DNA from 2 places in the Caulobacter sp. LjRoot300 genome. Region 1 is predicted to be linked to the other one. Evidence: riboswitches for the same ligand, from Rfam matches in the RefSeq annotation. Region 1 holds a riboswitch; the other holds the start of a gene.
The links. Region 1 has a riboswitch for cobalamin ahead of metE (5-methyltetrahydropteroyltriglutamate--homocysteine S-methyltransferase). Riboswitches for the same ligand answer to the same signal wherever they lie in the genome.
Positions count from the first base shown of each region.

Region 2: it holds a riboswitch for cobalamin, as region 1 does, so the genes downstream of both, ACSQ2G_RS14325 (TonB-dependent receptor plug domain-containing protein) here and metE (5-methyltetrahydropteroyltriglutamate--homocysteine S-methyltransferase) in region 1, are expected to answer to the same signal.

Region 1 covers NZ_CAXUSA020000009.1:70,395-74,802, reverse strand. The annotation lists gene ACSQ2G_RS22270 (DUF1801 domain-containing protein) at 1-111, opposite strand, end outside; gene metE (5-methyltetrahydropteroyltriglutamate--homocysteine S-methyltransferase) at 399-2,741, opposite strand; cobalamin riboswitch at 2,862-3,091, opposite strand; gene ACSQ2G_RS22260 (sensor histidine kinase) at 3,275-4,408, shown strand, end outside.
Region 2 covers NZ_CAXUSA020000003.1:929,598-934,005, reverse strand. The annotation lists gene ACSQ2G_RS14330 (threonine-phosphate decarboxylase) at 1-622, opposite strand, end outside; gene ACSQ2G_RS14325 (TonB-dependent receptor plug domain-containing protein) at 625-2,568, opposite strand; cobalamin riboswitch at 2,678-2,878, opposite strand; gene cobU (bifunctional adenosylcobinamide kinase/adenosylcobinamide-phosphate guanylyltransferase) at 2,928-3,437, shown strand; gene ACSQ2G_RS14315 (TauD/TfdA dioxygenase family protein) at 3,652-4,408, shown strand, end outside.

The sequences.
Region 1 (4,408 bases):
TTCGAACCACGGTTGGGCCAGGCGCCGCAGGTCGGGCCCGGGCGTGGTGAACCAGGCGTCGACCCCGGGGTCTCTCCGCACGGCGCCGGCAAGTCGGAAGAGGTCCGTCATCGGGCCAGAATGCCAGCGCCGCCGGGGCTTGTCGAAGCCCCGGCGACGGCTCCGCTCGCCAAGCCGTCTCCGGCCCGACGAGCCAGGGCTATCGCATATGGCCAAAAGCGACTGTCATCCCGGACGAGCGCGCAGCGCGAAGATCCGGGACCGACGCGTGAACTCAGAGCTTCCGGCGGTCCCGGATCGGCGCTCGGCTTCGCCGGGCTTGTCCGGGATGACAGGTTTTTTCAGAGTAAATCCATATGCGATAGGCCCTGCCCGACGAGCGGAGATCCTCGTCGTCGTCAGGCCGGAACGACGGTCCGACGGACGATCCGTGCGGCCTCGACCATGTTGGCCAGGGCGGCCTGGGTCTCGGGCCATTTGCGGGTCTTCAGGCCGCAGTCGGGATTGACCCACAGCTGACCCGCCGACAGCCGCGCCTGGGCGGCCTTCAGCAGGTCGGTCATCTCCTCGACGGCGGGCACGCGCGGCGAATGGATGTCGTAGACGCCGGGACCGATCTCGGCCGGATAGGCGTAGGCCTCGAACGCGTCCAGCAGCTCCATCTTCGAGCGGGCGGTCTCGATGGAGATGACGTCGGCGTCCATCGCCCCGATGGCGGCGATGATGTCGTTGAACTCCGAATAGCACATGTGGGTGTGGATCTGGGTGTGGTCGGCCACGCCCGACGCCGCCAGGCGGAAGCTTTCGACCGCCCAGTCCAGATAGGCCGCCCAGTCGCCCCGGCGCAGCGGCAGGCCTTCGCGCAGGGCCGCCTCGTCGATCTGGATCACCTTGGCGCCGGCCGCCTCCAGGTCGGTCACCTCGTCGCGGATGGCCAGGGCGATCTGGCGGCAGGCCAGGGACCGGGGCAGGTCGTCGCGCACGAACGACCAGTTCAGGATGGTCACCGGCCCGGTCAGCATGCCCTTCATCGGCCGGTCGGTCAGGGACTGGGCGTAGGCCCACCAGTCCACGGTCATCGGGGCCGGACGCGAGACGTCGCCGAACAGGATCGGCGGCCGCACGCAGCGCGAGCCGTACGACTGCACCCAGCCGTGCTTGGTGAAGGCGAAGCCCGACAGCTGCTCGCCGAAATACTGCACCATGTCGTTGCGCTCGAACTCGCCGTGGACCAGCACGTCCAGCCCGATCTCCGCCTGCCAGGCCACGGTGCGGGCCGTCTCGGCGCGCAGAAAGGCGGCGTAGTCGGCGTCGCTCAGCTGGCCCTTGCCGTGGGCCGACCGCGCCTGGCGCACCGCCTCGGTCTGCGGGAACGAGCCGATGGTGGTGGTGGGGAAGGCCGGCAGGTCCAGGCGGGCGATCTGGACCGCTTGCCGACGGCCGAACGGCGAGCGGCGCCGGGCCATGTCCGGCGTGGTGGCGGCCAGGCGCGCGGCCACCGCCGCGTCGTGGATCCTGGGCGAGGCGCGCCGCGCCCGCGCCGCCGCCTGGCTGGCCGCCAGCTGGGGCGCGACGGCGTCGCGGCCCTGGTTCAGCGCCGTGGCCAGCACCACCAGCTCCTCGATCTTCTGGACGCCGAACGCCAGCCACTGGCGGACCTCCGGGTCGATCGCCGTCTCCAGGTCCAGGTCGATCGGCGCGTGCAGCAGCGAACAGGACGGCGCCAGGATCACCCGGTCGCCGCCGCGTCGCGAGACGATCGGGTCCAGGCGGTCGAGCAGGGCGGGCAGGTCGGCCCGCCAGACGTTGCGGCCGTCGATCACCCCCAGCGACAGCACCAGGCTTTCGGGCGCGAGGGCCAGGACCGCGTCCAGTTCCTCGGGCGCGCGCGCCAGGTCGACGTGGACGCCGTCGACCGGCAGGTTCACCGCCGTGGCCAGGTTGTCGCCATAGGCCCCGAAATAGCTGGTCAGCATCAGGCGCAGGCCGGGCGCGGCATGGGTCAGGGCGCCATAGGCGCGTCGCAGCTCGCCGCGCTCGAAGTCGGTCAGGTCCAGCGCCAGGCAGGGCTCGTCGATCTGCACCCAGTCGGCGCCCGCCTGCTGGAGCCGGGCCAGGATCTCGGCATAGACCGGCACCAGGGCGGGCAGCAGCGACAGCGGCGAAAAGCCCTCGTCCTTGGTCTTGGCCAGCTTGAGGAAGGTGACCGGGCCCAGCAGCACCGGGCGGGTGTGGACGCCCAGCGCCCGGGCCTCCAGGAACTCGTCGACCGGCTTGGTGGAGGTCAGGGCGAAGGCCTGGTCGCGCGACACCTCCGGGGCCAGGTAGTGATAGTTGGTGTCGAACCACTTGGTCATCTCCAGGGCCGGCAGGCCGGAACCCTGGTGATGCCCGTGGCCGTGGGCGCAGGCCGCCTCGGCCGCGCCGCCTTGCGCGCCGCGCGCCATGGCGAAATAGCCGGCGGTGTCGATCGGGCCGCCGCTCCAGCCGTAGATCGCCGGGATGGCCCCCACCATGACGCTGGTGTCGAGCACGTGGTCGTAGAGCGAAAAGTCGTTGCTGGGCACGTGGACCACGCCTAGGGCGGCCTGGCGGGTCCAGGCCGCGGCGCGCAGGGCGGCGGCCGTGGCGAGCAGCGCCTGGGCGTCGGTCTTGCCGGCCCAGTGGTTCTCGAGCGCGAACTTCAGTTCGCGGCGCGGGCCGATGCGGGGAAAGCCCAGGGTGGCGACGGTGACGGTCATTTCGAAAAGCCTCTGCCGGTGTGATGGCGGAGGCGGGTCGGGACGCGCGCGAGGGGGCGCGCACGGGCCATGGAGGTCCGGTCACGCCTTTGCATGCGACCAGACCGGACACCCCGCCGGAGGACGTTATCTGTCGGGGCAGGTCTCCTGGCTCACGGGTCAGCGCCCCTGTCCTGGCCTTCCCGACACGCCACCGATCCAGCTCGGCGCGTCAGTGACACGTATCGGACAGCGGCTCGCCGCTCACAGTTGCGGGGGCAGCGCCGGATTCGGGCTTTTGAGACCCTCACCGACTTCCCTCTTAGCTCCGGACGCGCGAACGCCCGCAGACCACGACCCGCCTAGAAGGCGCGCGTTCCGGCCTGGCGTCAAGAGGGACATAAAGATATCTTTATGTGATTTCGAGGAGTCGGCGCCGCCCTAACAAAATGTCGCACCCGTCCATCCTTAAACCTGCGGGAAACGATGCTTCGCCTAAGGCTTCCTTTTGGTGTGGGGGGCTTCCTCGCGAGGGCGGGGAAGGGGAGGGCGTCTTGCGGAAACCAACGGATCTCGGCGTCGCCGCCCAAGGCGCGCGCAAGCCCTGGCTGGGTTACGGCGATCTGCGCCTGGAAGCGGCGATCTTCCTGCTGGTCGCCGTGTCGTTCGCCGCGGTGCTGGGCAAGAGCGCCATCACCAGCCAGACCATGGTCCTGTCCTCGCAGTCGGGCCGGTTCGCGACCTACAGCTATTCCGACGCCGAGCACGGCGGGGGCAGCGTCGTCTCCCCCGATCCGCGCAAGCCCCTGTCCTGGTCCTGCGACATCCGCCAAGGCGTGACCTATCCCTATTGCGGCTACGGCCTGCAGCTGGACGTGGGGCGCCAGACCGACGGCCTGGACTTCTCGCGCTTCCAGACCATCGTCCTGCGGTTTTCCTATCAGGGGCCGGGCGACCGCCTGAGGCTGGTCTTGAAGACCTCGCCCGAGCCGGCCGTGCGGGCGAAACTGAAGGGCGAGCCGATGCCCCTGGCGATGGACATCCCCGTCGTCCAGGGCCGCAACGAAGTGCGCCTGCCGCTGAGCCAGCTGGCGCCGGAAGAGTGGTGGGTGGCTAGCCGCGGCCTTTCGGCGGCCGAGGCGGCGCCGAACCTCAAGGCGGTCCGTTCCGTGGCCGTCTCCACCAGCGACGCCAAGGTCGGCCATCTGGCGATCTCGGTCGACGACCTGACCTTCGAGGGATCGTACCTTTCGACCGAACAGTTCTACCTGGTCATCCTCGGCGCCTGGCTGGTGTTGTCGGCGGGGTTCCTGGTCTGGCGCTTCCTGCACCTGCGCGGGAACTACGAGGCGCGGCGGCGGCGCCAGGCGGAGGAGGCGCGGCGACTGGCCGACGCCCACGCCGCGGTCCAGGCCGCCAGCAGCGCCAAGTCGCGGTTCCTCGGCAATATGAGCCACGAGCTGCGCACGCCGCTCAACGCCATCATCGGCTATGCCTACTGGCTGGAGCGCACCGCGCTGGACGCCAAGCAGCGCGCCGCGGTCAAGACGGTGCAGGCCAGCGGCGAGCACCTGCTGGCCGTGATCAGCGACATCCTGGACGTGGCCAAGATCGAGGCCGGCAAGTTCGAGCTGCTGGCCGCGCCGTTCGACCTGCACGACTGCGTGGCGGGCGTGGGCGAGATGTTC
Region 2 (4,408 bases), on a different contig from region 1:
CGGCCACCAGGAAGCCCAGGCGCGCCCCGGCCAGACCATGGAACTTGCCGAACGAGCGCAGCACGGCCAAGCGCTCGCGGCCTGGCGCGCCGGCCAGCGGGGCGACGGACAGCGCCGGATCGACCTCGACGAAGGCCTCGTCCACCAGCAGCGGCCCGTCCGTCAGGGCCAGGACCTGACCGGGCGGCAGGGCCTGGCCGCTGGGATTGTCCGGATTGACCAGCACCCGCAGGTCGGCCGTCGAATTGCGGGCGTCGACGACCTCCGCTCCCGCGACCTTCCAGGCGTCGGCGTGACCGCCGTAGGTCCGGGCCGAGATCGCGACCCGCGCCGTCGTCAGCAGGCGCGGCAGCAGGCGGATCAGCGCCTCGCTGCCCGCAGCCGCCACGACCCGGGCCGGATCCGCGACCCCGAACGCCTTGGCCGCGACCCGTTCCAGCGCCCGCAGCGACTCCGGATCGGGCAGGCGCGACCAGGCTTCCGGCGCCAGCACGGGGACAGGATAGGGTCGGGGATTGATCCCGGTCGACAGGTCCAGCCACGGCGTCGGCGCGTTCGGCCAGGCCGCCCGCGCCGCGCCGAGGCGTCCGCCGTGGCCGAGGAAGGCCGCCGGCGTCGCCATGGCTAGAACCTCGCCCGCACGCCGGCGAAGGCGCCGCGGCCCAGGGTCCCGTAGCGGTAGAGGGTCTCGTAGTGTTGGTCGAACAGGTTCTCGACCCGGCCGTACAGCTCGAAGGTGTCGTTGATCGGATAGGCGATCCGCACGTCGGTCAGGACATAGCTTTTCAGGCGACGAGTGTTGGACGCGTTGTCGAAGCTGTGGCCGACATACTGCATCATCACGCCGCCGGTCAGGCCGTTCGGCAGGCTGAGTTCGGCGTCCGCCGAGGCGGTCTCGCCGGCCCGGCGCACCAGGTCCTTGCCGTAGTTGGAGCCGGCCGACTTATTGATCGCGTCCATGTTGGTGTAGTTGGCCGACAGGGTCAGCAACGGGCTGACCTCGAGGCTGCCTTCCACCTCGACGCCGTCAGCCTGGGTCTTGGCCGTGTTGGCGTAGCCGCCGAAGTTGGGCGGGATGTTGTTGGACAGGAAGTCGATCTGGTTCTTGGTGTCGCGGTTGAAATAGGTGATCGCGCCGCGCAGGCGGCCGTCCAGCAGGCTGTGCTCGACACCGACGTCCCAGCTCTTGGCCTCTTCAGGCTTCAGCGCGATGTTCCCGTAGTCGCTGTACAGCTGATACAGCGACGGGGCCTTGAAGCCCTCGCCATAGTTGGCGCGGAAGACCGTGGTCCCGCTGTTGGGGCTCCAGGTCGCGCCGGCCTGATAGGTGGTGGCGCCGCCGAAGGTGTCGTGGTCGTCGTGGCGGACGCCGCCGGTCAGGGTCAGGCCCTCGACCGGCTTGGCCCGCAGCTGGCCGTAGACGCTGTCCATGCCGGTCGCGTGGCGGCCGGGCGCGGGGTTCGCGTCGAAGCTGGAGGGCGCGGCGGTGCGGAACCAGGTGCGCTCGGTCTCGGCCCCGAACACCGCGCGCCAGACCGGGCTGATCGTCCAGGTGCCCTGATATTCCAGGCTGTTGTCCGTGCCCCTGGCGTCGAAGGTCTTGGTCGTGACGGCCTGGCTGGGGTCGTAATTGTCGCGGTCGGTCTGGGTGTACGAATAGCCGATGCGGCTGTTCAGGGCGCCGTCGAAGTTCGACAGGCGCGCACCCAGATAGCTGACCAGTTCCTGGGTCCTGCCGTATTCGGCGGTGTCGGCGAAGGCGAACGCCGGGGCCGGGAAGCCGTCGAATTCGTTGCGGCCCCTGGCGTAGGACAGGCGGGCGTCGAGGCTGGCCCCGTCCGTCACGTTCAGGTCCAGGCGGCCGCTGACGGCGGCGTTGCGGTAGCCGTCCTTCTCCTTGCCGCCCAGGGCCTCGTCGAAGTTGGAGACGCCGGCGGTGGTGTAGGACCCCGCCGCCAGGCGCCAGCCGCCCCAGGCGCCGCCGGCCCCGACGCCGAGCCGGGCATAGGCCGTGGCGCGCGAGCCGCCCTCGACCGTGGCGTCGCCGGACAGCGGTCCGTCCGGCGTCTTGGTGATCATGCTGACCACCCCGCCGATGGCCTGGCTGCCCCACAGGGTCGACTGCGGGCCGCGCAGCACCTCGATGCGGTCGACGTCGCCGGCCAGCAGGGTGGCGAAGTTGTAGCCGCCGCCGGTCGCCGACGGGTCGTTCAGCTTGACGCCGTCGATCAGCACGGCGGTCTGGTCGCTTTCGGCGCCGCGGATGCGCACCTGGGTCGAGCCGCCGATGCCGCCGTTGCGGGTGACGGTGACGCCCGGGGTGCGCGACAGCAGGTCGGAGACCACCACCACCTGGCGCTGGCGCAGGGTCTGCGCGGTGATCACGGTCATGCTGACCGGCACTTCGGACAGCTTGTCGGCGGCGCGGCCAGCGGTGACGACCACCTGGTCGACGGCGTTGGCCTCGTCCAGGGGCTCGGCGGCCAGCACCTGGCTGGGCAGGCCCAAAGCGGGCAGGGCGAGGGCGGGAAGGGCGGCCACCAGGGCCAGGATGGAAATCGGGCGCATGTTCAAGACCTCCGTGCGCGGCAACGAAGGCTGGCCCGGGGATCCGGACCGGCCTGACGATGTCGCCTCGGGGGAAAGAACCCCATCGTACGGCGCACCCCGGCCGGACGAAGGACGACCGCGACGGGCAGGTCTCCTGGCTCGCGGGTCAAGGCCGGTGCGCGTCGCCTTCCCAATCATCCTCCGAAGAGGACGGTCAGTGGCTTAATGACGCGCGGGCTCGCCGCTTACAGTTGCGGGGGCAGCCCGGGTTTCGCACCCGAGTTCCCTTTTCATCCTCTTTCGAGGAACCTGTCGCGAGAGCTGCACTATATGCTGCGTCGCACACGGTCAATCTGGCTGGCCATCGGGAGCGCGTCTTGCCGTTTAACCTCGTCCTGGGCGGAGCCCGATCCGGCAAGAGCGCTTTCGCCCAGGGGGCGGCGGAGGCCCTGGCCGCGGACGGCCGGCTGGTGATGATCGCCACGGCCCAGGCCTTCGATTCGGAGATGGCCGAGCGCATCGCGCGCCATCAAAAGGATCGTGGTCCGGCCTGGACGACGCTGGAGGCGCCGCTCGATATCGCGGGTGCGTTGGCGACGCTGGGCGCGGACGACGTCGTCGTGGTCGATTGCCTGACGCTGTGGCTGTCGAACCTGATGCTCGGCGAGCAGGATGTGGCGACGGCCGCCGCCGGACTGGTCGAGGCGGTCGGACGGTTTGAAGGGGCTCTGTGGCTGGTGTCCAACGAGGTCGGCTTCGGCATCGTGCCGGACAACGCCCTGGCCCGGCGGTTCCGCGACGAGGCGGGGCGGCTGCACCAGGCCCTGGCCCAGGCCGCCGACGCGGTGACCCTGGTGGTGGCCGGGCTGACCCTGCGCCTGAAATAGGCCTTGGTGTGGAGAGTGGCGGACTTTGCGCCGCCTCATGGGCTGGGGACAGGCGCATGCGCCTGTCCCCGTCCGCGCTCCGGATCGTTCTCAGGGGGGCAGGCGACATGGAGGAGCTTGAACTCGAAATCAAAGACCGCCGTTATGGCGGGTATCGAGGTCTGCACGAACCAGACGCCGCTCGCACGGACGGGCGGCGCGCCGGGAGGACGCCATGAACGCCTTTGCCCCCATCGCCGCTGCCGAGACGCCCGACTACGCCGGCCTGACCGTCACGCCCGCCGGGCCCGTGCTCGGGGCCGAGATCTCGGGGGTGGACCTGCGCCAGCCCCTGGCTCCGGAGATCGTGGTGGCGATCCGCGCGACGCTGTTGCGGCACAAGGTGGTGTTCTTCCGCGACCAGGACATCAGCCATGAGGACCATGTCCGTTTCAGCCGGTATTTCGGGAACTTGGAAGGGCATCCTGTCACCGCCCACGTGCCCGGCTTTCCCGAGATCCTGCACATCGAGGCCGCCGACGGCATGAAGCTGCGCGAGGAGATCGTGCCGATCGTCCGCGTCGCCAACAAGTGGCATACCGACGTCACCTTCCGCCCGGCCCCGTCGATGGGCGGGGTGCTGCGGGCCCGCCACCTGCCGCCGCTGGGCGGCGACACCCTGTTCGCCGACACCGCCGCCATCTATCGCGACCTGCCCGACAGGCTGAAGGACCAGCTGGCGACCCTGACCGCCGAGCACGACATCCTGCAGAGCTACGGCTACCGGGTCGACGAGGCCAAGCGGCAGGACCTGCGCGCCGCCTATCCGCCCCAGGTCCACCCGGTTGTCCGCACCCATCCGGAGACCGGCGACAAGCACCTGTTCGTCAACAAGGTGTTCACGACGCGGATCCTGGGACTGGCCGAGGACGAGGCCGCCAGGCTGCTGGCCGAGCTGCTGGACCGGGTGAAGACGCCCGAATACCAGGTCC